Regions from separate parts of the Streptomyces sp. CA-146814 genome, predicted to be linked through region 1. Evidence: predicted binding sites of a transcription regulator. Region 1 holds the regulator's gene; the other holds the start of a gene.
The links. Region 1 encodes HrcA, which represses chaperone genes, less so after heat shock. Its sites were predicted from a motif close to TTNGCACTCNGNNNNNCNGAGTGCNAA; they were not measured.

Region 1 (15,389 bases):
GACGCCGAGCAGCTGGCCAAGGCCCGTGAGCGCCGCACCGAGCTGCCCGACCTCGCGCATGTCGTCGTCATCGACCCGACCGGCGTCGAGCCCGCCGAGGGCGACCCCGAGGGCTGGATCATCAGCCTCGACGACCTGGAGGCGCGGGGCAACGAGCTGCTCGCCAAGACGCCGGACGCGGTCACCGAGCGGGTCGCGGCCATCACCGCCGACCAGCTCGCCACCCTCATCTACACCTCGGGCACCACCGGCCGCCCCAAGGGTGTACGGCTGCCGCACGACAACTGGTCGTACATGGCCAAGGCCACCGTGGCGACCGGGCTGATCACCGCCGAGGACGTGCAGTACCTCTGGCTGCCGCTCGCCCACGTCTTCGGCAAGGTCCTCACCTCGGGCCAGATCGAGGTCGGCCACGTCACCGCGATCGACGGCCGCATCGACAAGATCATCGAGAACCTGCCGGTCGTTCAGCCGACCTACATGGCGGCCGTGCCCCGGATCTTCGAGAAGGTCTACAACGGGGTCGCCTCCAAGGCCCGCGCGGGCGGCGGCGCCAAGTACAAGATCTTCCAGTGGGCCGCCGGCGTCGGCCGCGAGTACGCCAAGGTCTCCCAGGACAACTACCGCCGCACCGGCAAGGCCTCCGTCCCCTTCGCGCTCGGCGCGAAGCACAAGGTCGCCGACGCGCTGGTCTTCTCCAAGATCCGCGACGCCTTCGGCGGCCGGCTGCGCGCCTGCATCTCCGGCTCCGCCGCCCTCGCCCCGGACATCGGCTACTTCTTCGCGGGCGCCGGCGTGCACATCCTGGAGGGCTACGGCCTCACCGAGACCAGCGCCGCCTCCTTCGTCAACCCGGGCGAGGCCTACCGCACCGGCACCGTCGGCAAGCCGCTCCCCGGCACCGAGGTGCGCATCGCGGAAGACGGCGAGATCCTGATGCGCGGCCCCGGCGTCATGCAGGGCTACCACAAGCTGCCCGAGAAGACCGAGGAGGTCCTGGAGTCGGACGGCTGGTTCCACACCGGTGACATCGGTGAGCTGTCGGCCGACGGCTACCTGCGCATCACCGACCGCAAGAAGGACCTGATCAAGACGTCGGGCGGCAAGTACGTCGCCCCGGCCGAGGTCGAGGGCCAGTTCAAGGCGGTCTGCCCGTTCGTCTCCAACATCCTGGTGCACGGCGCGGACCGTAACTTCTGCACCGCGCTCATCGCCCTCGACGGCCCCACCATCCTGAACTGGGCCGCCGAGAACGGCCTGAAGGGCAAGGAGTACGCGGAGGTGGTCGCCGCCCCGCAGACCGTCGAGCTGATCGACGGTTACGTACAGCGCCTCAACGAGGGCCTCCAGCGCTGGCAGACCATCAAGAAGTTCCGCCTCCTGCCGCGCGACCTGGACGTCGAGCACGGCGAGCTGACCCCGAGCCTCAAGCTGAAGCGGCCGGTCGTCGAGCGCGAGTACCAGGGGCTGATCGACGAGATGTACGCGGGATCGCGCGAGGCGTAGACGCTCGGCGCGTTCGCAGGGCGCAGAGCTGTACGCGGATGGGGCGGCCGGACACCGACGGGTGTCCGGCCGCCCCATCCGCCGTGCGCGTCCCGCCGTGCGCGTCCCGCCGTGCGCGTCCCGCCGTGCGCGTCCCGCCGTGCGCGTCCCGCCGTGCGCGTCCCGCCGTGCGCGTCCCGCCGTGCGCGTCCCGCCGTGCGCGTCCCGCCGTGACCGGCCGGGCACGCTAGCTTCCGGCGCCGCGATCGGGTGCGCTCATGTCGCCCGTCGCGGGAGTGCCGTCGGCGAGCCCGTAGCGCAGATGGACCGCGCCCTTCGGGCCGGCTGCCGGTGGCGCGAGGAGCGTCAGGTTGGTGGGCACCGCGCCCCCGTCGAACACCTTCTTGCCGACGCCGAGCACGATGGGATGCAGCCAGAGGTCGAGGCGGTCGAAGAGCTTCTCGCGCAGGAGGCTCTGCACGAGGTTCAGGCTCCCGACGACTTTCACGTGTTCGTGCCGGTCACGGATCTCGCGCACCGAGGCGGCCAGGTCCGGGCCGAGCAGCGTCGACCCCGCCCACGAGAGGTCGGGCCCGCCCCGGGAGGCCACGTACTTCGGGACGCTGTTGAAGAGCGTGGCGATCCCGTCGTCCTCGCCGCCCTCCTGGTGAGGCCAGTGGGCGGCGAAGATGTCGTAGGTCCGCCGGCCGAGCAGGAGGGCGTCCGTGCCCTCGTACGCTCCACCGATCTGCGCCTCGGTGACCTCGTCCAGCAGGGGCGCCTGCCAGCCGCCGAACGGGAACCCCGGCGGGTCCTCGTCGGGTCCGCCGGGCGCCTGGCCGACGAGGTCGAGGGTCGCGAACAGCTCGATGTGGATGAGGCCCATGGCGTACTCCTGGTGAGTCGGTGGTCTCTCCAGGGGTAGACCCGCGGACGGCCGCAGGCTCATCGCCGCGACGGAACCCGGTTTCACCACTCCTGGCCGCCGGCCGGCCCGTCGTTCAGGCCGTGGGTGTGTCCTGGGCCGCGAGTCGGACGGCCAACTCCATGCAGCGCAGACGGGCCGGGGAGAAGTCGTACGGCATTTTGCCCACGGCTTCGAGCGCTCTCATGGTGCCTGCCCTCCGTCTGCCGGAGGAACCACGGTCGGCCTCCTCCTCGTCGGCGGCAGAGTCCGGCGAGTCCCAGGTATCGATCAGGGCCTCCTCCTCCCCGGCCAGACCGGACTCCTCGATGGCGGCCTGCAAGGCGCCTTCGAAGGCGTGTCGCTCGGCGGCCACCCGGGGCACCCGCGGATCGTCGACGGCGACGGTGTCGTCGAGTACCTCCTCGGCGGCGTCGATGCGGTCGGACTCCTCCCGCAGGGCGGGGTGGGTGGCCAGGGCGATGAAACGGGTGGCCTGGATGGCCGCGCCCAAGGGGCCGAAGATCCGCTCCGTGACCAGCAGCGTGTCCAGCTCCGCCTGGCGCAGGGAGCCCTCGGGCAGGCTCTTGAAGCGGTCGGTCACGATGTCGGAGAGCAAGCCCGTACGGCTGCCTTCGGCGCGCATACGCTGCACGGCGGTCCGCTGACGGCGCAGTACGGCCTCCTGGGCGGCGAGGGAGTTCTCCAGGTGCTCCAGGGTGAGCGCGATCCCGTCGCCGCTGTCCCCGCCGCCGTCGCCGCTGTCGGTCCGCGTCTCCGCCGTGAGGGCGTCCCGGATGTCCTCCAGGGCGATTCCGGCGCCGGCCATCCTGCGGATCCACAGCAGCCGGATCATGTCCTGGTAGCCGTAGCGGCGGCGCCCGTCCCCGCCCCGCTCGGGCTCGGGAAGCAGACCGATCGCGTGATAGTGCCGGATCGCCCGCGGTGTCGTGCCGGCGAACGCCGCCGCGTCACCGATCTGCACCCGGCGCGGCGGGACGAAGGACACGTGCATGAGCGGGGCCTTTCCTCGATGGAGCGGGGAGGAAACCCACCCGACCACATGCCGTTACGGCAGGAGCGAACCCGCCCACCCTCTCGCGCCGCCACAGGGACTCCGCTGCGGGGCCGATTTCCGAAGCCTTGCGTTCGAACTGCTCGATTTTCTGCCCACTTCGGTAACTCGGTGCTTATGGGCGCGTCCGGTCTGTCACTCTGTCGGAATCATCGGACCCGGAGGAGCCGCACCGTGGCACCCATCCCCTTGCAGCGGGACCAGCGGGACACCGTGCAGCGCCCCGGCACCGCCCGTGCCGGGTACGCGCACGGCCCGCGCCTGGCCAGCCGCACCAGCCTGCCCGGCATACCTCTCGCCCCCTCCGCCGCCCGCCGGTTCGTGCGGGCCGCGCTCGCGGAGTGGACCGGGATCGGGGTGCCTGCCGCCGTGGGCTTCAGCGACCGGCTGGCCGACGACGCGGTGACCGTCACCAACGAGCTGGTCACCAACGCCGTCGTGCACGCCGGGACCACGGTCGACCTGGTCCTCAGGCTGGAGGAGGACGGCGGCGACGAGCCCTCGGCCGCCCTGGTCCTGGAGGTCACCGACCACCACCCGGCCCGCCCGGTCGGCGCCGACGAGCAGAGGGAGCCCGGCCGTACGGAGACGGAGACCGAGGCGCCCGCCGGCCTTCCCGACCCCGCCGAGTACGGGCGCGGCCTCCAGCTCGTCGCCACCCTCGCCGAGTCCTGGGGCATCACCTACCGCACCGGCCTCAAGACCGTCTGGGCCCGCCTCCCCGTCGACGACTGGAGCGGCCCGCCCGCCCCGCCCGACCAGGACTCCCTCCGGCGCGGCCTGCGCGCCGCCGAGATCCTCGCTCCCGCCGCCCGGCGCACCGAACGCGACGACGCGGTCTGGGACGGCCGGGGCGCACCCGCCTTCCTGGCCGAGGCGTCCGACCTGCTCGCCGGGCAGCTCGACGAGGACCTGGTGGCCGCCATAGCCGGCCAGCTCCTGGTGCCGCGCCTCGCCGACTGGTGCGCGATCTGGCTGGAGGCCGAGGGCGGCGGACCGGGGGCCGAACCCCGGCTCGCCCGGGTCTGGCACAGCGACGAAGCCGGTACGGAGCCCCTGCGCACGGCCCTGGAGCGCGAACCCCTCCGCCTCCCGGCCGGCGTCGGCTCCGGCCCCGTACTCGTCCCGGTGCCGTGGCCCACGCACCCCGCAGCCGGAGAGTCCACGCACCCCGCCACCGAAGAGCCCCCGCAGCCCGGCGGCCGCGACGGCGCCGCCCTCGCCTTCCGGATCACCGCGGCCGGCCGCGCGCTCGGCACCGTGCTCGTCGGCCGGGAGGGCGTCGCCCAGGTGCCCGACGCCGTCGCCTCGCTCGTCGAGGACTTCGTACGCCGCCTCGGCCTCGCCGTCGGCGCCGCCCGCGCCTACACCCGGCAGGCCACCATCAGCCGGATCCTCCAGCGCGGCCTGCTCCCCAGCAAGGTCGCAGAGATCCCCGGCGTCACCAGCGCCCTCGTCTACGAACCGAGCGACGACGGCGTGGTCGGCGGTGACTTCTACGACATCTTCCCGTGCCCCGGCGACCGCTGGTGCTTCGTCCTCGGCGACGTCCAGGGCTCCGGACCCGAGGCCGCCGTCGTCACCGGCCTCGCCCGCCCCTGGCTCCGCCTGCTCTCCCGCGAGGGTTTCGGCGTCGGCGAGGTCCTGGACCGGCTCAACCGGCTCCTCCTGGACGACGCCATGGAGGCCGCCGAGGCCGCCGCGCTGATGGTCGCCGCCGCCGGAGGCCGGCAGCTCCACGACGGCTCGCAGTCCCGCTTCCTCTCCCTGCTGTACGGGGAGGTCGTGCCGCTCCCCGGCGGCGGTGTCCGCTGCACGGTGGCCAGCGCCGGGCACCCGCTGCCGCTGCTGCTCCGTCCCGACGGCTCCGTACGCCCGGCGGCCGAGCCGCAGGTGCTGCTCGGGGTCGTCGAGGACGTGGCGTACGAGAGTCAGGTCTTCGATCTCGCGCCCGGCGACACGCTGCTCTGCGTCACCGACGGCGTGACCGAGCGGCGGTCCGGGCCGCTGATGTTCGACGACGGGGACGGGCTGGCCCGGGTGCTGGCCGGGTGCGCCGGGCTGCCGGCCGAGGCGACGGCGGACCGCATCCGGCGAGCGGTCCACGCGTTCGCCGAGCGGCCGCCGGACGACGATGTGGCCCTGCTGGTGCTGCACGCGGACTGAGACCGGTCGGGGAAGCTTCCGGCGCGAGCGACAATGGACGGTATGCCTTCCGTACTGCCCGATGGTGAGCCCGTGCCCGACGACGGGGCGCTGCCCCGCCACGCCCTGGAAGGCGCAGCCGACCGCCCGCTCGGCTTCTACCTGCACGTCCCGTACTGCGCCACCCGCTGCGGCTACTGCGACTTCAACACCTACACCGCCACCGAGCTGCGCGGCTCCGGCGGCGCGCTCGCCTCCCGCGACAACTACGCCGCCCACCTCATCGAGGAGGTCCGCCAGGCCCGCAAGGTCCTCGGCGACGACCCGCGCCCGGTCCGCACGGTCTTCGTCGGCGGCGGCACGCCCACGCTCCTGCCCGCGGCCGATCTCGTACGGATGCTGGCGTCGATCAAGGAGGAGTTCGGGCTCGCGGAGGACGCCGAGATCACCACCGAGGCCAACCCGGAGTCCGTCGATCCGGCCTACCTCGCGGCCCTCCGCGAGGGCGGCTTCAACCGGGTCTCCTTCGGGATGCAGAGCGCCAAGCAGCACGTCCTGAAGATCCTGGACCGCACGCACACCCCGGGCCGCCCCGAGGCCTGCGTCGCCGAGGCCCGCGCGGCCGGCTTCGACCACGTCAACCTCGACCTGATCTACGGCACCCCCGGCGAGTCCGACGACGACTGGCGGGCCACCCTGGACGCGGCGATCGGCGCGGGCCCCGACCACGTCTCCGCGTACGCGCTCATCGTCGAGGAGGGCACCCAGCTCGCCCGCCGCATCCGGCGCGGCGAGATCCCGATGACCGACGACGACGCGCACGCCGACCGCTACCTGATCGCGGACGAGGCCTTCGCCGCCGCCGGTTTCGACTGGTACGAGGTCTCCAACTGGGCCACCACCGAGGCCGGCCGCTGCCTCCACAACGAGCTGTACTGGCGTGGCGCCGACTGGTGGGGCGCGGGCCCCGGCGCCCACAGCCACGTCGGCGGCGTCCGCTGGTGGAACGTGAAGCACCCGGGCGCGTACGCCCAGGCACTGGCCGAAGGCCGCTCACCGGGCGCCGGCCGGGAGATCCTCGCCGAGGAGGACCGCCGGGTCGAGCGCATCCTGCTGGAGCTCAGGCTCCGCGAGGGCTGCCCGCTCGACCTCCTGAAACCCGACGGCCTCGCCGCCTCCCGCCGCGCGCTCACCGACGGGCTGCTCGATCCGGTTCCGTACGAGGAGGGCCGCGCGGTCCTCACCCTGCGCGGGCGGCTCCTGGCCGACGCGGTGGTGCGGGACCTGGTGGACTGAGGACCGGCTGCCCGCACCCGTCACGTCACTCGGGCAGCGTCACGAAGTCGATCAACTCTTCGACTCTCCCGAGCAGTTGCGGCTCCAGGTCCTTGTAGCTCCGGACCTTCGACAGGATGTGCTGCCAGGCCGCGCCGGTGTTCTCCGGCCACCCCAGCGCCCGGCACACCCCGGTCTTCCAGTCCTGGCCGCGCGGTACCACCGGCCACGCCGCGATCCCCACCGACGACGGCTTCACCGCCTCCCACACGTCGATGTACGGGTGGCCCACCACCAGCACATGCGGGTCCGAGACCTGCGCCGCGATCCTGGACTCCTTGGAACCGGCCACCAGGTGGTCCACCAGCACCCCGAGCCGCGCGTCCGGCCCCGGCGAGAACTCGCCCACGATGGCCGGGAGGTCGTCGATGCCCTCCAGGTACTCGACCACCACGCCCTCGATGCGCAGGTCGTCGCCCCACACCCGCTCCACCAGCTCCGCGTCGTGCCGGCCCTCCACATAGATCCGCCCGGCCCGCGCCACCCGGGCCCGCGCGCCGGGCACCGCCACCGAACCGGAGGCCGTACGGGTGGGGCGCGCGGGACCGCCGGGGCCGGGGCGCACCAGCGTGACCACCTTGCCCTCCAGCAGGAAGGCGCGCGGCTCCATCGGGAAGACCCGGTGCTTGCCGAACCGGTCCTCCAGGGTCACCGTCGGCCCCTGAGCCGTCTTCTCGCAGCGGATCACCGCCCCGCAGAAGCCGGTGGCGACCTCCTCCACGACCAGATCGGGTTCGGCGGGCACCTCGGGCACGGGGGCGGACCGCTTCCACGGCGGGGTCAGGTCCGGCTGGTAACTGCGCATGCGCAGACGATAATCCTCCCGCCTCCGGGCAGCCCCCCACCCCGCCCGAACCCCACCGCACGGCCCCTCACCCCACCCCGAACCGCTCCGCCAGCGCCTCCCGCTGCGCGCGGACGAACGCCGCGTCCACCACTGCCCCGTGCCCCGGTACGTACAGCGCCTCCTCGCCGCCCAGCTCAAGCAGCCGGTCCAGGGCGGCCGGCCAGCGCGAGGTGATCGCGTCCCGGCCCGCCTGCGGCTCGCCCGACTCCTCCACCAGGTCCCCGCAGAGCACCACCGGAGGCTCACCGTCCGACCCCGGGACCAGCACCGCGAGGTCGTGGCCGCTGTGGCCCGGGCCCACGTTGGCCAGCAGCACCTGACGGCCGCCGCCCAGGTCGAGCGTCCACTCGCCGGTCACCTCGTGGTGCGGCACGACCAGCGTGTCCACCGCCCGGTGCGCCTCGTCCTCCGCGAGCCCGTGGTGGACGGCCGACCCGGTCAGCTCGTCCGCCGACCGCTTCAGCAGCGCGGTGACGCCCACCGCCCCGTACACCTGCGCCCCGGCGAACGCCGCCGTCCCCAGCACATGATCGAAGTGCGGGTGGCTCAGTGCGACATGTGTCACCCTCCGGCCGAGCAGCGCCTCGGCCTGCCTCCGCAGCTCGACCCCCTCGCGCAGCGTCGAGCCGGTGTCGTACAGCAGCACCTCACCGGCCCCGGCCACCAGCGCCACCGTGGCGTCCCAGCCGGGCAGTCGACGCCGCCCGATACCGTGACCCAACCGCTCCCAGCCGAAGTCTTCCCACAACACGTCCATGGGACGACGCTATCGGCACCGTCCCGTACGGCTCGGCGGCGGCGTGGCCGGTCCGCCCTTGCCCCGGCCCCACCCCACCCCCGTACACTGACCGATGAGTAGCTGGCACTCGTACGCACCGAGTGCCAGACGGGTACCGGAAGACCGACGCCGGAGAACGACAGCTGGAGGTGTGCGCCATGCTCAGCGAACGCAGACTCGAAGTGCTGCGCGCCATCGTCCAGGACTATGTCGGCACCGAGGAGCCCGTCGGCTCCAAGGCGCTCACGGAGCGGCACCAGCTGGGCGTCTCGCCGGCCACCGTCCGCAACGACATGGCGGTGCTGGAGGACGAGGGCTTCATCGCGCAGCCGCACACGAGCGCGGGGCGCATCCCCACCGACAAGGGGTACCGCCTCTTCGTCGACAAGCTCGCGGGCGTCAAGCCGCTCTCCTCGCCCGAGCGCCGCGCCATCCAGAACTTCCTCGACGGCGCGGTCGACCTCGACGACGTGGTCGGCCGGACGGTGCGGCTGCTCGCGCAGCTGACCCGGCAGGTCGCGGTCGTGCAGTACCCCTCGCTGACCCGCTCGACGGTGCGGCACGTGGAGCTGCTCTCGCTCGCACCGGCCCGGCTGATGCTCGTCCTGATCACGGACACCGGCCGGGTCGAACAGCGTATGATCGACTGCCCCGCGCCCTTCGGCGAGGCATCCCTCGCGGATCTGCGGGCCCGGCTCAACAGCCGGGTCGTCGGACGCCGCTTCGCGGATGTCCCGCGGCTGGTGCGGGAGCTGCCGGAATCCTTCGACAGCGAGGACCGGGGGACGGTTTCCACGGTTCTTTCCACCCTCCTCGAAACCCTGGTCGAGGAGACGGAGGAGCGGCTGATGATCGGCGGCACCTCCAACCTCACCCGCTTCGGGCACGACTTCCCTGTGATGATCCGACCGGTGCTGGAAGCACTGGAGGAGCAGGTCGTCCTGCTGAAGCTGCTCGGTGAGGCCACGGACTCAGCCATGACCGTGCGGATCGGGCACGAGAACGCCCACGAGGGGCTCACCTCCACGTCCGTCGTCGCGGTCGGCTACGGTTCGGGCGACGAGGCAGTCGCCAAACTCGGCGTGGTCGGACCGACCCGCATGGACTACCCCGGAACGATGGGAGCGGTACGCGCAGTGGCACGTTACGTCGGACAGATCCTGGCGGAGTCGTAAGTGGCCACGGACTACTACGCCGTACTAGGCGTACGCCGCGACGCATCGCAGGACGAGATCAAGAAGGCATTCCGTCGGCTCGCCCGCGAGCTGCACCCGGATGTCAACCCGGATCCGAAGACCCAGGAGCGGTTCAAGGAGATCAACGCCGCTTACGAGGTGCTCTCGGACCCGCAGAAGAAGCAGGTCTACGACCTCGGCGGCGACCCGCTCTCCGCTCAGGGCGGAGGCGGCGCGGGCGGGTTCGGAGCCGGTGGCTTCGGCAACTTCTCCGACATCATGGACGCGTTCTTCGGAACGGCCTCGCAGCGCGGGCCCCGCTCGCGCACCCGGCGCGGCCAGGACGCCATGATCCGCCTGGAGATCGACCTCGCGGAGGCGGCCTTCGGCACCACCAAGGACATCCAGGTCGACACGGCGGTCGTCTGCAACACCTGCAGCGGCGAGGGCGCGGCCCCCGGTACCTCCGCGCAGACCTGTGACATGTGCCGCGGCCGCGGTGAGGTCTCGCAGGTCACCCGGTCCTTCCTGGGCCAGGTCATGACCTCGCGGCCCTGCCCGCAGTGCCAGGGCTTCGGTACGGTCGTGCCGACGCCGTGCCCGGAGTGCGCCGGCGACGGCCGCATCCGCTCGCGCCGCACGCTCACGGTCAAGATCCCGGCGGGCGTCGACAACGGCACCCGTATCCAGCTCGCCGGTGAGGGCGAGGTCGGCCCCGGCGGCGGCCCGCCCGGCGACCTGTACGTCGAGATCCACGAGCTGCCGCACTCCGTCTTCCAGCGGCGCGGCGACGACCTGCACTGCACGGTCACCATCCCGATGACCGCGGCCGCGCTCGGTACGAAGTGTCCGCTGGAGACCCTGGACGGCGTCGAGGAGATCGACATCCGGCCCGGCACCCAGTCCGGCCAGTCCGTACCCCTGCACGGTCGGGGCATCACGCACCTGCGCGGCGGCGGCCGGGGCGATCTGATCGTGCACGTCGAGGTGATCACGCCGACCAAGCTCGACGCCGAGCAGGAACGGCTCCTGCGGGAGCTCTCCAAGCTGCGCGGCGAGGAGCGGCCTCTGGGTCAATTCCAGCCAGGTCAGCAGGGTCTCTTCTCCCGGCTGAAGGACGCCTTCAACGGCCGCTGAACCCTTTTCCGCCTTTCACCGCACCGCCCATCGGTTACCCGCCGGTGGGCGGTGCGGCGTTCTGCGGGAGATCCGGTCACCGGCGAAGCTGGCTGATTCGGCCCTGTGCGGCGGACGTGGCACGATGCGGTCATGTCCTCCGCGTTGACCGATCTCTGCCGGTATCCGATCGTGCAGGCCCCCATGGCGGGCGGCGCTTCCGGACCTCAGCTCGCCGCGGCCGTCGCCGAGGCGGGCGGGCTCGGGTTCCTCGCCGCCGGGTACAAAACGGCGGACGGCATGTACAACGAGATCAAACAGCTGCGCCGGCTCACCGGCGGCTCGTTCGGCGTCAACCTCTTCATGCCGCAGCCCGCGCTCGCCGCCCCCAGTGCCGTCGAGGTCTACCGCCACCAGCTGGCCGGTGAGGTCGCCTGGTACGAGACCCCGCTCGGCGACCCCGACGGCTGCGGCGACGACGGGTACGAGGCGAAGGTCGCCATCCTGCTGGAGGACCCCGTCCCGGCGGTCTCCTTCACCTTCGGCTGCCCCACCCGCGACACGCTGGACGCCTTCGCCAAGGCGGGGACGTACACCATCGTGACCGTCACCTCCGCCGAGGAGGCCCAAGGCGCCCAGTGGGCCGGTGCCGACGCCGTCTGCGTCCAGGGCGTCGAGGCGGGCGGCCACCAGTCCACCCACCGCGACGACCCGCAGGTCGACCAGACCGGCATCGGGCTGCTGAGCCTGGTCACCCAGGTCCGCGAGACCGTGCAGATCCCGATCGTCGCCACCGGCGGCCTGATGCGCGGCTCGCAGATCGCCGCCGTTCTCGCGGCCGGCGCCGACGCCGCCCAGCTCGGCACCGCGTTCCTCATCTGTCCGGAGTCCGGCGCCCACCTGCTCCACAAGCAGGCCCTCACCAACCCGCTCTTCGTCCGCACCGAGCTGACCCGCGCCTTCTCCGGCCGTCCCGCGCGCGGCCTGGTCAACCGGTTCGTCCGCGAACACGGCCCGTACGCCCCCGCCGCCTACCCCCAGGTCCACTACCTGACCACCGGGCTGCGCCAGGCCGCCGCCAAGGCGGGGGACGCGCAGGGCATGGCGCTGTGGGCCGGGCAGGGCCACCGCATGGCCCGCGAACTGCCCGTCGGCGAGCTGATCGAACTGCTCGCCGACGAACTGGAGGCCGCCAGGGCGGCCCTGAGCATGAGGAGCCCCCGGTGACCGCACCGGTCTTCGTCGTCGAACGGATGCCCACCGGACCGGAGTTCGTGCTGGACGGACCCGAGGGACGGCACGCCGTGTCGGTCAAGCGGCTGGAGCCCGGCGAGGCCGTCACCCTCACCGACGGCCTCGGCCACTGGGCGGAGAGTGTGGTCCGGGCCGCCGAGGGCAAGGACCGGCTGACGGTCGGGGTCGAAAGTGTTCACGAGGAGCCGGAGCCCGCGCCCCGGATCACCGTCGTCCAGGCACTCCCCAAGGGCGACCGCGGCGAACTGGCCGTGGAGACCATGACCGAGACCGGCGTCGACGGGATCGTGCCCTGGCAGGCCGGCCGCTGCATCACCCAGTGGAAGGGCGAGCGGGGCGCCAAGGCCCTGTCGAAGTGGCGCAGTACGGCACGGGAGGCGGGCAAGCAGTCCCGCCGGGTGCGCTTCCCCGAGGTGGCCGAGGCCATGACGACCAAGCAGGTCGCCGCCCTGCTGGCCGGTGCCGACTTCGCCGGGGTCCTGCACGAGGACCGCGACCACGACAGCACCCCGCTCGCCACCGCCGAACTCCCGGCCACCGGCAGCATCGTCCTCGTCGTCGGCCCCGAGGGCGGCGTCTCCCCGCAGGAGCTGGCCGCCTTCGCCGAGGCGGGCGCCCGCCCGTACCGGCTGGGCCGCAATGTGCTCCGTACGTCCACCGCCGGGACGGCCGCGACCGCGCTGCTGCTGGGACGCACGGGCCGCTGGGGCTGAACAGGGCCCGGCCGCCCGGCAAGAGGCTCTAGGGCCTGTCGTCAAACTGCCGCCTGCCGGGCGACGCCTGGCACGCACTCCCCCAAGCTCTCGGCTTCGCTCGAGCAGGGAGGGACCCCCTCCGGCGTTGCCGCAATGCCCTGGTAGCTCCGCTACAAGACCATTCCGGCGCCTTGCGATCGCACGCACCAGACGCCGCCCGGCCGCCCTCCGGGCGACGACGGCAGTTTGACGACAGGCCCTAACATGAGCCGTACTGATCACCAGCGAACGAGGAGGCCCGGCGCCATGGCGGGAGAGCCGCAGACCGACTGCCTGTTCTGCAAGATCGTCTCGGGGGACATCCCGGCGACCATCGTCCGCGAGAGCGACACGACCGTCGCCTTCCGCGACATCAACCCGCAGGCCCCGACCCACGTCCTGGTCATCCCGAAGGTCCACTACCCGGACGCCGCCTCGCTGGCCGCCGCCGAACCGCAGATCGCCGCCGACGTGCTGCGCGAGGCCGGAGCGGTCGCCGCCGACGAGAAGGTGGACGCCACCGGCTACCGGATCATCCTCAACACCGGCTCCGGCGCCGGCCAGACCGTCTTCCACGCGCACGCCCATGTCCTGGGCGGCCGCGGCCTCCAGTGGCCGCCCGGATAGTTCTTCGCATCGCAGGAGCGTTTTCCCATGTCCGTACGCGAGCTGGTGGTGCTCGGCACCGCCAGCCAGGTCCCGACCCGGCACCGCAACCACAACGGCTATCTGCTGCGCTGGGACGGTGAAGGCATCCTCTTCGACCCCGGCGAGGGCACCCAACGCCAGATGCTGCGGGCCGGGGTCGCCGCGCACGACATCGACCGGATCTGCGTCACCCACTTCCACGGCGACCACTCCCTCGGGCTCGCCGGAGTGATCCAGCGCATCAACCTGGACCAGGTCCCGCACCCCGTCACCGCCCACTATCCGGCGAGCGGGCAGCACTTCTTCGACCGGCTGCGGTACGCCACGGCCTACCGCGAGACCGTCGAGCTGACCCAGACCCCGGTCGCCGGAACCGGCGGGGTCCTCGCCACCACGGCCTCGTACACGCTGGACAGCCACCGCCTCTCGCACCCCGTCGAGTCGTACGGCTACCGCCTCACCGAGCCCGACACCCGCCGCATGCTGCCCGCCCTCCTCAAGGAGCACGGGATCGCCGGACCGGACGTCGGTCGCCTCCAGCGGGAAGGCGCTCTCGACGGTGTAACGCTGGAGCAGGTCTCCGAGCACCGGCGCGGCCAGCGGTTCGCGTTCGTCATGGACACCCGGCTCTGCGACGGGGTGTACGCGCTCGCCGAGGGCTGCGACATGCTCGTCATCGAGTCGACCTTCCTCGACGAGGACGAGAAACTGGCCACCGACCACGGCCACCTGACCGCCGGACAGGCCGCCCGCGTGGCGAAGGATTCAGGCGTACGCCATCTGGTGCTGACCCACTTCTCGCAGCGCTACAGCGACCCCGAACTCTTCGAGACCCAGGCTCGCGCCGCCGGGTTCGACGGCGAACTCACCGTGGCGCAGGACCTGATCAGAGTCCCGCTCCCTCCCCGTCACCACCACTGACCCCACCAGCACCACCGTTTGCGAGACACCGTGCACCTCCCCAAGGCCGAACTCCACCTCCACATCGAAGGCACCCTCGAACCCGAACTCGCCTTCGCGCTCGCGGAACGCAACGGGGTGACCCTGCCGTACGCCACCACCGACGAACTGCGCAGGGCCTACGCGTTCGACGACCTCCAGTCCTTCCTGGACCTCTACTACGCGCTGATGGCCGTGCTGCGTACGGAGGAGGACTTCACCGAACTCGCCGACGCCTACCTCGCCCGCGCCGCAGCCCAAGGTGTCCGGCACGCCGAGATCTTCTTCGACCCGCAGGCCCACACCGCCCGCGGCGTCCCGATCGGCACGGTCATCGAAGGGCTCAGCCGGGCGCTGGAGCGCAGCGAGGAGACCCACGGCATCTCCACCCAGCTCATCCTCTGTTTTCTGCGCGACCTCTCCGCCGAAGCCGCCCTCGGCACCCTGGACGCCGCCCGCCCCTACCTGCACCGGATCAGCGCCGTCGGCCTGGACTCCGCCGAGGTCGGCCACCCGCCCGCCAAGTTCCGCGAGGTGTACGAGGCGGCCACCGCGCTCGGCCTGCGCAAGGTGGCCCACGCGGGGGAGGAGGGGCCGCCGTCGTACATCCGGGAGGCCCTGGACGTCCTCGGCGTCGAGCGCGTGGACCACGGGCTGCGCTGCATGGAGGACCCGGAGCTGGTGGCCCGGCTGGTCGCGGACCGGGTGCCGCTGACGCTCTGCCCGCTCTCCAACGTACGGCTGCGCACGGTCGACACGCTCAAGGACCACCCGCTGCCTCAGATGATGGCCGCGGGCCTCCTCTGCACGGTCAACTCCGACGACCCCGCCTACTTCGGCGGGTACGCGGGCGACAACTTCGACGCCGTACGGGACGCGCTCGCCCTGGACCCGGAGCAGCTGCGCACCCTGGCCCGGAACTCCTTCGAGGCGGCCTTCCTCGACCACGACGAG
Region 2 (15,389 bases), 2.2 Mb from region 1:
ACGGCCCCAGAAGCCGAACACCATCGCCAAGTCCCTGGCCATCGGCAACCCGGCGGACGGCCCGTACGTCCTGGACATCGCCCGCCGCACCGGCGGTGCGGTGGAGGACGTCAACGACGAGCAGGTCGTCGACGCGATCAAGCTGCTGGCGCGCACCGAGGGCATCTTCGGCGAGACGGCGGGCGGTGTGACGGTCGGCGTGACGAAGAAGCTGATCGAGGCCGGCGTGATCGACCCGGCGCTCACCACCGTCGTCCTGAACACCGGTGACGGGCTCAAGACGCTCGACGCGGTCTCCGCGACCTCGCAGGCGACGGCGACCATCAAGCCGAGCCTGGACGCGTTCCGCGCCGCGGGCCTCGCCTCCGCCTGACCACCCCGATCGCCCCGATCGCCCCGACCGCAGCAGCCAGAAAGGCGTCCGCCATGAGCGTCAAGGTCCGCATCCCCACCATCCTCCGCACCTACACGGGCGGCCAGGCCGAGGTCACGGCGGAGGGCGCGAAGCTCTCCGAGGTCATCGACTCCCTGGAGAAGGACCACCCGGGCATCGCCGCCCGCGTCCTGGACGACCAGGGCAAGCTGCGCCGCTTCGTCAACGTGTACGTCAACGACGACGACGTGCGTTTCGAGGGCGGGCTCGACGCGGCCACGCCCGACGGCGCCGGCATCTCGATCATCCCGGCCGTGGCCGGCGGCTGCTGATCCGACCGCCATCGGCTGAACCACCGTTGCCCCCTCCGCGAGAGAAAGCGGAGGGGGCAATTCTGCATGGTTGAGCGCGGTAGAGTTGGGGAAGCCCCCTCCGCTGCGCGTGCCGCCCGCATATGAGAATGCGCCCGGCCCCGATAAGAAGCAGCCAAAGTACGTGAACCCCTTGAGGCATAAGTGGCCTTTGCCTGGCCCGACTTGCCCGTAAATTTCAGCAATCTCGCATATTCGGGCGTTCGCCCGTGCCCGGAATTCTCGTCCGATTGACCTGTTGCAGAGGGCAGTTGGGCGGATACATTCGGCCGCGGTCGACGCGCTGCGGCGCCGCGCACCCTCTCCTGTCGGAGGGTGAGTTCCGACCCGGGCCCGCGAAGTGCGGTCCCGTGCAAGGGCCAGTTATAGGGGAGTTAGGCATGGCTCAGGGCACCGTCAAGTGGTTCAACGCGGAGAAGGGGTACGGCTTCATCGCGGTCGACGGTGGTGCGGATGTTTTCGTCCACTACAGCGCGATCCAGATGGACGGGTACCGCACCCTCGAAGAGGGTCAGCGAGTTGAATTCGAGATCTCGCAGGGCCAGAAGGGGCCCCAGGCCGACATGGTCAAGCTCGCCGTCGGCTGAGCCCGGCGCGGCCGTCCGACGTCACTACTCACGCATGCAGGGCCCGGCCCCGGAGTGAATTAGGGGACCGGGCCCTTCGTGCGCGCCCGGCTCGCGCGCCCGGACCACATGGCGGGCCCTGGCCTGAGGCGCTTGCACTCTCAGGGGTCGAGTGCTAATCATTGGCGTTAGCACTCTCCAGGTGAGAGTGACAGAAACTTGGACCGGGCCGGTGAGGCCCGCAGGCGCGGTGGGGCAAGGAACCACCACGCACGCAGGCCGTCCGTCGCGGGCGCCTCTCGGTCCGGAGCAATCCACCCCTGTCCGGGAGGACCACTTCACATGGCCAAGATCATCGCGTTCGACGAGGAGGCACGGCGCGGTCTCGAGCGCGGGATGAACCAGCTCGCCGACGCCGTCAAGGTCACCCTCGGCCCCAAGGGCCGTAACGTCGTCCTCGAGAAGAAGTGGGGCGCGCCCACGATCACCAACGATGGTGTATCCATCGCCAAGGAGATCGAGCTCGAGGACCCGTACGAGAAGATCGGTGCGGAGCTGGTCAAGGAGGTCGCCAAGAAGACGGACGACGTCGCCGGCGACGGTACGACCACCGCCACCGTTCTCGCCCAGGCTCTCGTCCGCGAGGGTCTGCGCAACGTCGCCGCAGGCGCCAACCCGATGGCCCTCAAGCGCGGCATCGAGAAGGCCGTCGAGGCCGTCTCCGCCGCTCTGCTGGAGCAGGCCAAGGACGTGGAGACCAAGGAGCAGATCGCTTCGACCGCCTCCATCTCCGCCGCCGACACCGAGATCGGCGCCAAGATCGCCGAGGCGATGGACAAGGTCGGCAAGGAAGGCGTCATCACCGTCGAGGAGTCCCAGACCTTCGGTCTGGAGCTCGAGCTGACGGAGGGCATGCGCTTCGACAAGGGCTACATCTCGGCCTACTTCGCGACCGACATGGAGCGTATGGAGGCGTCGCTCGACGACCCGTACATCCTGATCGTCAACTCGAAGATCGGCAGCGTCAAGGACCTCATCCCGCTGCTGGAGAAGGTCATGCAGTCGGGCAAGCCGCTGCTGATCATCGCCGAGGACGTCGAGGGCGAGGCGCTCTCCACCCTGGTCGTCAACAAGATCAAGGGCACGTTCAAGTCCGTCGCCGTCAAGGCCCCGGGCTTCGGCGACCGCCGCAAGGCCATGCTCGCGGACATCGCCATCCTCACCGGTGGCACCGTGATCTCCGAGGAGGTCGGTCTCAAGCTGGAGAACGCCGGCCTGGACCTGCTCGGCCGCGCCCGCAAGGTCGTCATCACCAAGGACGAGACCACGATCGTCGACGGTGCCGGTGACAGCGACCAGGTCCAGGGTCGCGTCAACCAGATCCGTGCCGAGATCGAGAACTCCGACTCGGACTACGACCGCGAGAAGCTCCAGGAGCGCCTCGCGAAGCTGGCCGGCGGCGTGGCCGTCATCAAGGCCGGCGCCGCCACCGAGGTGGAGCTCAAGGAGCGCAAGCACCGCATCGAGGACGCGGTGCGCAACGCCAAGGCCGCCGTCGAGGAGGGCATCGTCGCCGGTGGTGGCGTGGCTCTGCTCCAGGCCTCGGCCGTCTTCGACAAGCTCGACCTCACGGGCGACGAGGCGACCGGCGCCAACGCCGTGAAGCTCGCGCTGGAGGCCCCGCTCAAGCAGATCGCCGTCAACGGTGGTCTCGAGGGTGGCGTCGTCGTGGAGAAGGTCCGCAACCTGCCGATCGGTCACGGCCTCAACGCCGCGACCGGCGAGTACGTCGACATGATCGCCGAGGGCATTCTCGACCCGGCGAAGGTCACGCGCTCCGCTCTGCAGAACGCCGCCTCCATCGCCGCGCTCTTCCTCACCACCGAGGCCGTCATCGCCGACAAGCCCGAGAAGGCCGGCGCGGCCGCCCCGGGTGGCATGCCGGGCGGTGACATGGACTTCTGATCGGGTCCGGTTCGCGCCGGTCGATCGAAGCTCCACGCACGTCCCGCAGGGGCGGCATCTCCTTCACGGGAGGCGCCGCCCCTGTGGCGTGTCCGAGGTTGCTGGGACACTGCGGGGGACGGTTGGCGAGTTCGTACGCGTACGAGTGCGACTGTCGTGCGAGTACGCGTACGGGTACGGGTACGGGGGTGGGCATGACGGTTACGCGGGCGGGGTACGGCGGAGCGGGGCGCGGCGGGTCCAGGTACAGGGCGCGTCTCAAGGGGGCCGGGTTGCTCCTCGCCGGGGTCGCGTTGTCGGCGGCGGGACTGTTCGTCGTGGCGACGGGCACGGGCCTCGCCGGTCTCCTCGGCATGCGGGTGGAGACGTTCGGCGCCGTCGAGTGCCGTGACACCCGCACCAGCAAGGGCCAGACGGTCTGGCACTGTTTCGGTGAGGCGGAAGGCGTCGGCCGCACCCGGATCAGCTTCACGGACCACGACGGCAGGAACGACCCGGAGACGATCACCGCGACCCAGGTGTCCGACGGCGGACGGTGGTTCGCGCACTCCGGGACGATCGTCGGCTACGGCATGATCCCGCTCCTGCTGGGCGCCGGACTGGCGGCCTGGGGCGGTTACGTCGTGCGACAAAGGTCACTGTCCAGGAGGTGAGCGGACGGCGGTCAGGGCCGCGCGGCGCTCCCGGGGACGCTCCCATGCCGGTGCACTGACCAGGACAGCCGTGGGGCGGCAGGGGCATCGCGGCGGCGACGGCCCTCGGAGGCCGGAGCGCACGGAACGGGAACCGGCTGCCGGTCGTTAAACTGCCGTTCGGTAAAAGGACTGCTTCGGGCTATCCTTCGGCGTGCTGAAGCACGCCGGCCAGGCGAGTGGGCGGTGGGTGGGAAGCGGCGGATGTTCGTGACCGGGCAGAGGTATCGCACTCAGGTCACGACTGGCTCCCCGGCTTCCCGACGGTAGAGAGGAAAGAATGTGACTGTTCGTTCATTCGCACGCAGAATGGGCCCGCGAGTTCAGCGGAAGGCCGCGGAACAGTCATGGCGGATGCTTTCGGCGCGCACCCGGCGCAGGGCCGTCAGCGACCAGCCCGATGTCAGCCGGGTCCTGGTGAACGGCCAAGAGCTCTACGGGCGCGTCGTGCAGGGATTCTCGGCCGCCGACGCCGCTGCGCAGAACCTGGCGATCGCCACCCGCGCCCTGGAGCGGGCGGGCGTCTCCTACTTCCTCGTCCCCGGTATCTCCAAGGTCCGGTACACCATCGGCGTCAACGAAGCGGACCGCGCTCGCTTCCATGACGCGATGGAGGAGGAGTACGCCGGGAAGGCGGTCTTCATCGGGCAGCCGACGGTGGGGCGCGTCCTGAAGCGCCCCGCTCTGTATCTCGACGGCAAGCTGCCCTCGGCCCTCCTGACGGCCTCGGTGCTGCGGGTGGGCGAGATCCACCTCGGGCCCGCGGGCCAGGTCCTCGGCGGGCCCGAGATCGGGTGCGACGTCGAGTTCTGGAAGAGCGGGGCCGAGCTCATCGCCGGTCCGAGGGCGGAGCAGGAGCTGGCCAAGATCCAGCCGCAGGCCTCCGCGGACATCTTCAGCCAGTCGCTGGTCGCGCCGCGCCGCAACCGGGTCGCGGAGGTGCTTCCCAACTCCGAGCAGGAGCTGGCGAGTCGTCGGGTCGGCGACCGGGACATACCGACGTTCGCACCGTTCGCCGTCCCCACGATCGGCGACGTGACGTTCCCCGTCGACGTCGTCTACACCTGGGTCGACGGCGAAGAGCCGGCCATGCGCGAGAAGCGGGCGCGGTACAAGGGCCAGGGCACCGCCGAGATCCTGGACAAGGAAGTCAACGCTTCCCGCTACACCAGCCACGACGAGCTCAAGTACTCGCTGCGCTCGTTGCAGATGTACGCGCCCTTCGTGCGCAACGTCTACATCGTCACCGACGGGCAGACGCCGAGCTGGCTCGACCCGGACGCGGACGGCATCACCGTCGTCGATCACCGGGACATCTTCCCCGAAGGCGTCCTCCCGGTCTTCAACTCCCACGCCATCGAGACCCGGCTGCACCACATTCCGGGCATTTCCGACCACTATCTCTACTTCAACGACGACGTGTTCGTGGGCCGTCCCGTCACGCCCGAGGCCTTCTTCCACCCCAGCGGTGTCATGAGGGTTCCGGTGTCGCCGCTGAAGATCGGTGTCGGCAAGCCGCACGCCGAGGAGACGGCGACGAACTCCGCGAGCAAGAACGTGCGCCGGCTGCTGATGGAGAAGTTCGGGGCGCTCACCACGAACAACTTCATGCACACGCCGCTTCCCCAGCAGCGGAAGACGCTGCTGGAGCTGGAGGAGATGTTCTCCGAGGACATCGCCCGGACGACCGCGTCGCGCTTCCGCTCGCCCCAGGACGTGGCGCTCACCGCGCCCCTCCTGTACCAGTACGCGCTGATCACCGGGAAGGGCATCCCCGGCAAGTTCAGCTTCCGGTACGTGAACATCAGCCGCGAGGACGCCGACAAGAGGCTGGACAACCTTCTCGCGACGCGCCGGTTCAGCTTCTTCTGCCTCAACGACGTCGATGTCGCCCCGGAGCAGCGCGAAGAAGTCAGCATGCGCATGGACGGTTTCCTCGAGCAGTACTTCCCGTTCCCCAGTTCGTTCGAAAGGCGACCTGATGGAACGCGGGAATGAGCCTCATGCGCCGGAGGGCCTCACGCGTCTGGCGCGTCGGCACACGGGCCGCCCGCAAGGTTGAGAGGGGGGCGGCCGCGCCGATCTGGCGCCTACGTGTCTCCCGGCGGCGAGCCGCCCTGCGACGGGTCCGTCCCGACGTGGTCCCCGTCGCCGTGGGGGGGCTGCGTGTTCTCGGCGCGCCGGCGAAGAGCTATGTCTCCACCGATGCCGCGGCCCAGTCGCTGAAGCTCGTCTCGGACGTGCTGGAGACAGCCGGCATCCCCTACTTCCTGGTGCCGGGCCGCGACTGGCTGCGGCACGTGGTCGGCGTGGAGAGGAAGCACCGGGCGGCCTTCCTGGACGCGGCGACCCGGGAGCTGTCCGGGACGCCTGTCTACCTGGGAGCCGTGGACCAGGGCGACAGCCTGTCCGTTGCCGGACACTGCGCGGACGGCCGGCTGCCGCAGGCCGTCCGGGAGGCCGAGGTGCTGCGTATGGGCGTGGTCCACCTCGGCCCGCACGGCCAGGTGCTGGGCGGTTTCGTGGACGGCTGCGACATCGAGTTCTGGCAGCAGGGCGAGGAGGCCGACGGCTCCGCCGGCGACGGCGGGAGGCTGTGGTTCAGCGTCCCGGGCAGCGAGCTCACGGACACGTTTCCGGAGTCGCTGGTCGCGCCCCGCCTCAACCGGATATCAGAGGTCATCCCGTCGGAGGCCCAGAAGCCGGCGACGGCCACCGTGAGCGGCCTGCAGATACCGACGTTCCAGCCGTTCGCCCAGCGGACCGTGGAAGAGGTCTCCTTCGCCGTCGACGCGGTCTACACCTGGGTCGACGGCGACGAGCCGGAGCTGGCGGCCAAGCGGGAGGCCTACCGGGAAGGCTCCTCCGCCATCGCCAAGCGCGAAGTCGGGATGTCCCGCTACACGGACAGCGACGAGTTGCGGTACTCCCTGCGGTCGCTGGAGATGCACGCCAGCTTCATCCGGCACGTGTATCTGGTGACGGACGGCCAGACGCCGTCCTGGCTCGATGTGAACGCGCCCGGTATCACGGTCGTCGACCACCGGGACATACTCCCGGCGTCGGCGCTCCCGGTCTTCAACTCGCATGCCATCGAGACCTGCCTGTACCGGATCGACGGGCTCTCCGAGGACTACCTGTACCTCAACGACGACGTGTTCTTCGGCCGGCCCGTGCGCGCCGAGCACTTCTTCCACGGCAACGGCATCGCCCGCATCCCGTTCTCCCCGTACAAGCTGGGTCTGGGCCTCCCGCACAGTACGGAGCCGGCCCCGAACTCCGCGGGCAAGAACGTGCGCCGGGTCATCCAGCAGCACCACGACCGGTTCATCACCAACAAGTTCCTGCACACTCCGCACCCCCAGTCGCGCGCGGTCATGCGGGAGATAGCGGAAGCGGGCTTCCCGGAGCTCGAACGCACCACGCACTCGCGGTTCCGCTCGACGGCGGACGTGGCGGTGGCCGCGACCTTCCACCACCACTGGGCGATCCTCACCGGGCGGGCCGTTCCCGGCGACTACTCCTTCCGGTACGTCGACGTCGGCAGGCCGGACCTCCACGAGAGGCTCGCGCGGCTGAGGAAGCACAACGACGTCGACTTCTTCTGCCTCAACGACGTGGACACCGCTGTCGCGGCCCGGGACTCGATCCGGCGGGCCGTGGACGGCTTCCTGGAGTGGAAGTTCCCCTTCCCGAGCCGCTTCGAGCGATCCTGACGACTCCACCGCCTGCGCCGACACCGTAGAACGCCTGACGCCTCGGTGTGCCCGGCGCTTCAGGGCGTCCCGGCCGCCGGCGGCCGGAAGTCGGCTTGGCCGAATGATTACTTGCAGTGCTCACTCCTGTACGGCAGGGCGCTTTCGCGTGAACGCCGGTTTCCGGTGGCGCGCACGGGTGCGGGTGGGATAAGGCCGCTGCGGGGGCTGGGGGAGAGCGTGCGGCGCTGGCTCCTCCGCCCCGTCGCCGCCGGTTCGATCTTCTGGCAGCTCGCTGCCGTGTACGGCCTGGTACGAGGGCCACGTACAGCCATTGGTCCAGTCCACTGAGCCGGGACAAGGCGTCGGTGTGCGACTGCACATGCTGACCGGTCGGTTCCTCCGCAGGCCGTCCGGCGGTCGCCGGCGCACCCTTCCCGCTCGCGCTATCCGGCCAACTTCGCACGGTAAGTCGGAATCACGCGTACCGGTCCGGCAGCGGGACATGATGGCTCTGGTGTTCACCAGGTGAACACCAGTCGCAGCGATAACTCCAGTTATGCGGACGTCAGTTGGGCATAACGGTCGTCAACCGCACAGAAGGGAAGGTGTCATGAAGCAGCAGAAGAAGGCTTACGTGAAGCCGTCGCTGTTCAAGCAGGGGGACTTTTCGAAGAAGACCGCCGGGTACTTCTACGGCTCGTACAAGGAGTACTGGGTCCGGCGCATCATCTGATCCGCCGACCGGTTCCCTGTGCACGGTGTGAGAACTTCCGAAAGGTGAAGATGCCCGGCCTGCTGCGTGACTACTTCGTCGTCCTGCCGGACAGCGTGGCGGCCCACGCGGTGGCCGGGCAGCTTCCCTCACCGGACACCACCCGGACCGCAGGAGGGGCGGGCGGCACCGTCACCGTCGCCCATCCCTCCGGCCGTCCCTGGGTCGTCGCCCGCCCGCTGGTCCGCCAGGTCAGCCACCTCCGCCGGGGCGGCGACGCGCTCGTGCTCATCGGCCCGGACCGCGTCCCCGAGACGGTGCTCGCCGGTCTCCTGGAGGGCGCCCGCGACCGGACCGGCCTGGAACGCCGCCTCGCCCGCCTCCCCGGCCTCCACCACGTCATCGCGCACCTCTCCGGCGAGACCTGGATCCGGGGCACCGCCTCCGGCCTGCGCCGGATCTACCACGCGCGGCACGCCGAGGCCGGAACCATCGCCTCCGACCGCCCGGCCGTCCTCGCCCACCTGACCGGCGCGCCCCTGGACGACGGCGCACTGGCGCTGCGCATGCTCGACTTCCTGCCGCACCCCCTGAGCCGGCGCGTCCTGTGGCGGGGCGTGCAGGAGACCGGGGCCGGGTACGGACTGGCCCTGCCCGCCGCAGCGCCGGGCACGGCCGCCGCCCCCGGCCCTCGTGAGCACCGCTGGTGGGAGCCTCCGCCCCCCGAACTGCCGCTGGCCGAGGGCGCCCGAAGACTCGGAGAGGCCGTCGCCGCCTCCGTACGAGCGCATATCGGCGGCCTGGACCGGATCAGCTGCGAGCTCTCCGGCGGCCTGGACTCCACGGCCCTCACCTTCGCCGCCCGCGCGACCGGCCCGGCGGAGCTGTCCCTGCTCACCGTGGCCGCCCGGGACCGCTACAGCGAGGACGAGACATGGGCGCGGCGAGCGGTGGAGGAGGCGCGGAGCCGTAACAGCGCACCCGCCCCGGCCCACCACATCATCCCCGCGGACCAAGCCCCGTACTTCTACGCCGACTTGGCCGCCACCTCCGCCGAGCTCAACGACGAACCGCTCCCCGTCGCCCCCGGCCGGGCCCGCGCGCACCTGCTCCTCAGCCGCGCCCACGCCACCGGCTCCCGCTACCACCTCACCGGCTACGGCGGCGACGAACTCTTCCTCGGCCTGCCGCACGCCTACCAGGACCTCTTCCACGGCAACCCCCTCACCGCCTGGAACCACCTCGGCGGCCTGCGCCACCAGCTCGGCTGGCCCCTGTTCCCCACCCTGAAGGCCCTCCTCAACCGCTCCACCTTCCCCCGCTACCTCGCGGGCGCGGTCACCACGGAACCCCAGCCGGTCACCCGCACCCCGCTCCTCTCCTGGGGCGTACGCCAGTCCCTGCGCCCGTGGTTCACCGACCACGCGAACGCGCTGATCACCGAGGAGTTCACGGCGGCCGCCGCCGGGCAGGCCGAGCCGATCGACCGGTGGCGGGGGCGGCATGTGGACATCGACGCGGTACGGATGGGGGCCCGGCACTTCCAGGCGATGGAGGACATCGGCATGACGATCGGGCTGCCCGTCGCCGCGCCCTTCTACGACGACCGGATCCTGGAGGCGACCCTCGCCGTACGGCTGGCGGACCGGATCAGCCCGTGGCGCTACAAGCCGCTGCTCGTCGAGGCGATGCGCGGGGTGGTGCCGGACGCGCTGCTGGCCCGCACGACGAAGGACCACATGTCCTCCGACGAACACCAGGGCCTCCGCGAACACGCCCCGGAACTGGCCGACTTGTGGACCGGGTCGCGCCTCGGCGAACGCGGCCTGGTCGACGCCCGCCACCTCCTCCGACTGGCGGCCGAACCCTTCTCACCCGTCCTGGTGGAGCACTCCATCAGCTCGACGGTGGCCGGGGAGACCTGGCTGCGCACGGCCGAGAACGCCTGGCCCCCACCCGACCGGACCCCCACGACCAGCGAGGCAGCGCGATGAAGCTCAGAAGAGGCATAGCCGTCACGACGACCGAGTACGGAGGCGTCCTGCTCGACGAAAAGGACGGCAGCTACTGGCAGTTGAACGACACCAGCGTGATCGTGGTCGAGACCCTGGCGGCGGGGAAGGCCCCTGAGGCGGCCGTCGAACGCATCGTCGCCGAGTTCGACGTGGAGCGCGCGGAGGCCGAGTCGGACGTGGCCGAGCTGACCCGCCAGCTCGTCGAGGCGAAGATCCTGCGCCCATGACCACCGAGATGACGATGCCGCGCCGGGGTGCCGGGCCGGGAGGTGTACGGCTGCGCGTCGCGATCGCCGCCGCGTTCGTCCTGGCCCGCTGCAAACCGGGCCGTCTGCGCCGGGTGCTGGCCCGGTGCAGCAGGGGCGCGCGCCCGGCGACGTACGACGAGACGCTGGAGATGTACGAGGCGGTCACCGCCACCAGCCGCCGCTGCGCGGGCCGTTACGGCTGCCTGCCCCGCTCGGTGGCCATCGCGCTGGCGTGCAGGATGTCCGGGAGCTGGCCGGACTGGTGCGCGGGGGTCCGGACGGCACCGCCGTTCTCGCCGCATGCTTGGGTGGAGGCGGAGGGCCGCACGGTCGGCGAGCAGGCGGAGTCGGCCGATCTGCGTCCTTTGATGGTGGTGACGGTACGCGAGGGGGTTCCGGGTGAGCGCGGTGGCGGGGACGACGACGGGGGCGGGGCCGGACAGGCTGCCTGAAGAGGCGCGGGAGGTACAGCGCGAGAGGACGCCGGTCCGAGACGGCACGGGCCCCACCCCTCTCCGCCTGCTCCTGACCCGGGTCCGCCCCCACCGCGGCGTACTGATCCGCGCGGGCGTCCTCTCCCTCACCGGTTCCGCGGCCGGTCTGGCGATGCCGCTGATGGCGAAGTACGCGGTGGACGCGTTCGCCGCCGACCGCTCGCCGGTGACCCCGCTCATCGCGCTCACCGCACTGGTCCTCGCGGGCGCCTGCCTCTCCGCGTACGGGCGTTACCTCATGGCCCGTACGGGAGAAGGGGTCGTCCTCCGAGCGCGCGACCAACTCGTGGGCCGCATCATGCGGTTGAAGGTCCCGGCGGTGGACCGCCTGACCCCCGGCGACCTCCAGTCCCGCGTCACCAGCGACACGACCCTCCTCCGGACCGTCCTCTCCAGCGGCCTGGTCGAGTCGTTCAACAGCGTGCTGATGCTGCTCGGGACGATCGCGTTCATGGCGTACATGGACGTGACGCTGCTGGGCGTGACGCTGGTGGTGATCGTCGGTATCGGAGCCGTAACCGCCCTGCTCATGCCCCGAATTCAGCGCGCGCAGCTCCGCGCGCAGGAGTCGGTCGGCGCGATGGGCGCTGCGCTGGACCGGGTGCTCCAGGCGTTCCGTACGGTCAAGGCGAGCGGCGCCGAGGAGCGCGAGACGGCGGCTGTCGCGCAGGCGGCACGGCACGCGCACGACCGGGGTGTGTCGGTGGCGAAGTGGTCCTCGGTCTCCGACGTCACGATGATGATGTCCATCCAACTCGCCTTCCTGGCCGTGCTGGGAGTGGGCGGAGCGAGGGTCGCGTCGGGTTCGCTGGAGATCTCGTCGCTGATCGCGTTCCTGCTCTATCTCTTCTACCTGATGGGCCCGATCGGCGGCCTGGTGGAGGGCTGGACGGGCCTGCAGAGCGGCCTGGCCGCCGTACGGAGGATCGACGAGGTGGAGTCGCTGCCGGGCGAACCTGTCGGCCGGCCCGGCGGCGTACCGGGTGAGGGGACTCCGCTGCGGGTCACCTTCCAGGACGTGACCTTCGGGTACGGGGACGAGCGCGCCCCTGCCCACAAGGGCGTCACCTTCGAGGTCCCGGCCGGCGGGATGGTGGCGCTGGTGGGCCCGTCGGGTGCGGGGAAGTCGACGGTGTTCAGCCTGCTGGAGCGGTTCTACGATCACGACGCGGGAGCCATCGCGCTGGACGGCCGGGACATCAGGGACTGGCCGCTGGCAGAGCTGCGGGCCTCGCTCGCGTACGTGGAACAGGACGCCCCGGTCCTGGCCGGGACGCTGCGGGAGAACCTGCTCTTCGCGGCCCCGGACGCGCCGGAGGACCGGCTGACGGAGGCGGTGGCCCGGACCCGCCTGGACGCGCTGGTCGACCGGCTGCCCGACGGCCTGGACACGGCGGTGGGCCACCGGGGCGTCACCCTCTCCGGCGGCGAACGCCAGCGCATCGCCATCGCCCGCGCCCTGCTGCGCCGCCCCCGCCTGCTCCTGCTGGACGAGGTGACGTCACAGCTGGACGCGGTGAACGAGCAGGCGCTGCGTGACGTGATCCTCGAACTGGCCGAGCAGGCAACGGTGTTGGTCATCGCCCACCGCCTCTCCACGGTCCGCCACGCCGACCGCATCGTGGTCCTGGAGGAGGGCCGGGTTCGCACGGCGGGCACACACGAGGAGCTGATCGCCTCGGACGACCTCTACCGGGAACTGGCGACGACGCAGCTCGCGGCGGCGGTGCGGTGAGGGGGCAGCGGGCGTAGTTCTTGAGCTCCTCGGTGTCCAGGGTGATGGAGACGGGGTGGGGGAGGGTGGCCGATTCGCCGATGTCGCAATGGCGCTGATGCCGGTAGTGGACCGGGTCGGGTTCGCTGCGGACGGCGAAAGTGCCGGACCGGTGGTCGATGAGGAAGCGCAACGGGATGCCCGCCGCCGCGTAGCCGCACGGCTTCACAGGGTCTTCGTCGTACGAGGTCACGTCCACGGTCATGAGGATGCGGTCCGGGCTCGACCACGCGCCGTCCCCGGCGAAGCGGCCCGCGCATGCCAGGCTGCCGTCCGGTCGGACGCGGTCGTTGCGATCTCCGCCGATCCGCAGCCCGCGTCCGCGGTACAGCCGCAGCTCCGGCCGCTGCTGCACGCACTGCATCGCGACCCACATGATGATCTCGTCGTGATCCCCGTCCGGCACGGGCTTGACCTCCAGCTTTCCACTGATCAGCTCAAGGGTGACCGTCTCGGGGCAGACGCGGGCCAGTGCCTCGAAGTCCTCGGCGGGCATCATCGGTGCTGCCTCTCCGACCGGGGAACCAGCCCCGCCCGCACCGCGTCCATCCGCTCCCGCACCCCAGGCGGTTGCACGGACCCCGGCGGCCCCACCGGCAGCTCGGGCACCGGTCCGCGGCAGGGCCGGCACAGCCCGCCGAGGAGCGCTTCCGGGCTGCCCGGGACTCCGCACTCGCCGCACTCCAGCCTGCGCAGGACGGCCTCCGGCCCCGGTGTGATGCGTTCGGGCGGCAGCTTGTCGCGCAGGCGTCGCTCGACCAGGCGGGCGGCGCAGTGGACGGGGGACGGGAGGCCCGCGGTGAGGACGTGCAGCAGCTCGGCCTCCGTCGCGCCCCGCGCGAACCACTCGCTGACCTGCGGTTCCAGCCGTACGCAGTCGGCGGCGGACAGCGACAGCGCCGGAGCCATACGTCCGAGGGCGGCCAGCAGGACGAACGCCCGGGAGCGGGTGGGTCGTTGGGGCTGGTCCGGCGGCGCGTCGCCTCGGATGTAGGCGTTCCACCAGGCGTCCACGCGTGCGGTGCGCGAGAAGAACGTACGGGTCACCCAGAACATCACCTCCTCGGTGACCACGCACTCCCTGCCGCGCCGCAGATGCCCGGCGGCCTGGAGCCGGTTGAGGGTGGTGCGCAGCGCGCACTGGCCGTACGGGAGGTGCTTGGCCAGCGTCTTCACGGAGATGTCGGAGCCGTCGGCCAGCCGGTCGATGTACGCGGCGACGGCGGCGTCACGGGGGAGGAGGTGGGCGAAGTCGCTTTCGGTGCGCGGTCGTTCGCCGGGCGCGGAGCGCTTGCCGTAGCCGGGGTTGGCCATCGGGTGCGGTGTCGCGGGTGGGGCCTCGTGCTGGGAGCGCGAGGCAGCGTTAGGGTAGCTGGCAGCCATGGGGATCGCCTTAGGGTAGTTCGATCTTCGTTGGTCAGACCCCTGTTCGGTGTGTCAGCACCAGCAGGGGTCGCTTTTTTCTGGTCTCGTTCTCCGCACGCTAAAGCGCGGCGACTGTGCGTCGCAAGTCGGTCGCAAACGGTCAACTTCGGTCGCAGGGTGGGTGGGTGGGAAAAGTGACCCATCCACCCCATCACCGTAAAGAACGCTCGGACCTCGCGGCTTGAGCCCCGGGAGGAGCAGAGGGTCGGCGCAGGTGGGAACGGTTGTGCGGCAGGATCACGGCATGAAGAACACCAGTTCCCACGCCGCGTCGGCGCCGCTGTCGTTCCGGCGGGCCGAGTCGGACGGCGACCTGACCGAGCTCGTACGCCTGCGGGACGCGGCAGCGCGCTGGCAGGTCGAGCGCGGCGTCGAGCAGTGGCAGCCCGGAGAGCTGGACGAGGACCACTTCCGGCGACGGCTGCGCGAGGGCGAGGTCTGGCTCGCCACGCTCGGCCCCGACGGCCCGAGCGCCGGGGCCTGGGAGCTGTGGTGGGACGACGAGGGGGGCGGGGCGGGTCAACGGTTGCCGAAGTTTCCGACCACGCCAGGCGCCCTTGCGGTCACGTGACGACGATCACTCCGATGGATCGCCGGGGCTGTAGACCGGATGCCCGGCGGCGGGCGTATACCCGGTGAAGCGAAAGATCCGGGAGCAACTTTTGACCGTCGAGGAGTTCGAAGAGTTCTACGCCCGGGCGGTCGCGCGTCTCACAGGCCAGTTGTACGTGATGACGGGGGATCTCCAGGAGGCGCAGGACGTCGTGCAGGAGGCCTTCGTCAAGGCGTGGGTCCGGCGCGGCCGGCTGGAGCGGGACGGGCAGCCCGAGGCGTGGATCCGTACGGTCGCGTGGCGGCTGGCGGTGAGCCGGTGGCGGTTCCGGCGGCGTTCGGCGGACGCGTGGGGGCGGGGGAGCGGTGCGGCGGAGCACGTGGCGCCGCCGGACTCGGACCACGTGGTGCTGGTCGACGCGCTCCGGGAGCTGCCCGCGCAGCAGCGGCGGACCCTGACCCTGCACTACCTGTGCGACCTCACGGTGGAGCAGATCGCCGGTG

Region 2: the regulator HrcA is predicted to act here: its motif matches at 1,463-1,489, upstream of groL (chaperonin GroEL).

Annotation. Positions count from the first base shown of each region.
Region 1 is NZ_CP192068.1:2,121,130-2,136,518, reverse strand. It holds gene ACQP09_RS09530 (AMP-dependent synthetase/ligase) at 1-1,506, shown strand, start outside; gene ACQP09_RS09525 (dihydrofolate reductase family protein) at 1,733-2,371, opposite strand; gene ACQP09_RS09520 (MerR family transcriptional regulator) at 2,487-3,404, opposite strand; gene ACQP09_RS09515 (SpoIIE family protein phosphatase) at 3,639-5,630, shown strand; gene hemW (radical SAM family heme chaperone HemW) at 5,664-6,905, shown strand; gene ACQP09_RS09505 (DUF3097 domain-containing protein) at 6,931-7,749, opposite strand; gene ACQP09_RS09500 (MBL fold metallo-hydrolase) at 7,817-8,548, opposite strand; gene hrcA (heat-inducible transcriptional repressor HrcA) at 8,728-9,744, shown strand; gene dnaJ (molecular chaperone DnaJ) at 9,745-10,881, shown strand; gene ACQP09_RS09485 (nitronate monooxygenase) at 11,014-12,087, shown strand; gene ACQP09_RS09480 (16S rRNA (uracil(1498)-N(3))-methyltransferase) at 12,084-12,827, shown strand; gene ACQP09_RS09475 (histidine triad nucleotide-binding protein) at 13,116-13,475, shown strand; gene ACQP09_RS09470 (ribonuclease Z) at 13,503-14,417, shown strand; gene ACQP09_RS09465 (adenosine deaminase) at 14,448-15,389, shown strand, end outside.
Region 2 is NZ_CP192068.1:4,346,985-4,362,373, forward strand. It holds gene thrC (threonine synthase) at 1-373, shown strand, start outside; gene ACQP09_RS19345 (MoaD/ThiS family protein) at 427-705, shown strand; gene ACQP09_RS19350 (cold-shock protein) at 1,125-1,331, shown strand; gene groL (chaperonin GroEL) at 1,653-3,275, shown strand; gene ACQP09_RS19360 (hypothetical protein) at 3,548-3,928, shown strand; gene ACQP09_RS19365 (stealth family protein) at 4,322-5,965, shown strand; gene ACQP09_RS19370 (stealth family protein) at 6,106-7,683, shown strand; gene ACQP09_RS19375 (keywimysin-related RiPP) at 8,276-8,398, shown strand; gene ACQP09_RS19380 (asparagine synthase-related protein) at 8,449-10,371, shown strand; gene ACQP09_RS19385 (lasso peptide biosynthesis PqqD family chaperone) at 10,368-10,619, shown strand; gene ACQP09_RS19390 (lasso peptide biosynthesis B2 protein) at 10,616-11,092, shown strand; gene ACQP09_RS19395 (ABC transporter ATP-binding protein) at 11,085-12,869, shown strand; partial or broken gene ACQP09_RS19400 (Uma2 family endonuclease) at 12,931-13,407, opposite strand; gene ACQP09_RS19405 (hypothetical protein) at 13,404-14,222, opposite strand; gene ACQP09_RS19410 (hypothetical protein) at 14,578-14,904, shown strand; gene ACQP09_RS19415 (SigE family RNA polymerase sigma factor) at 14,996-15,389, shown strand, end outside.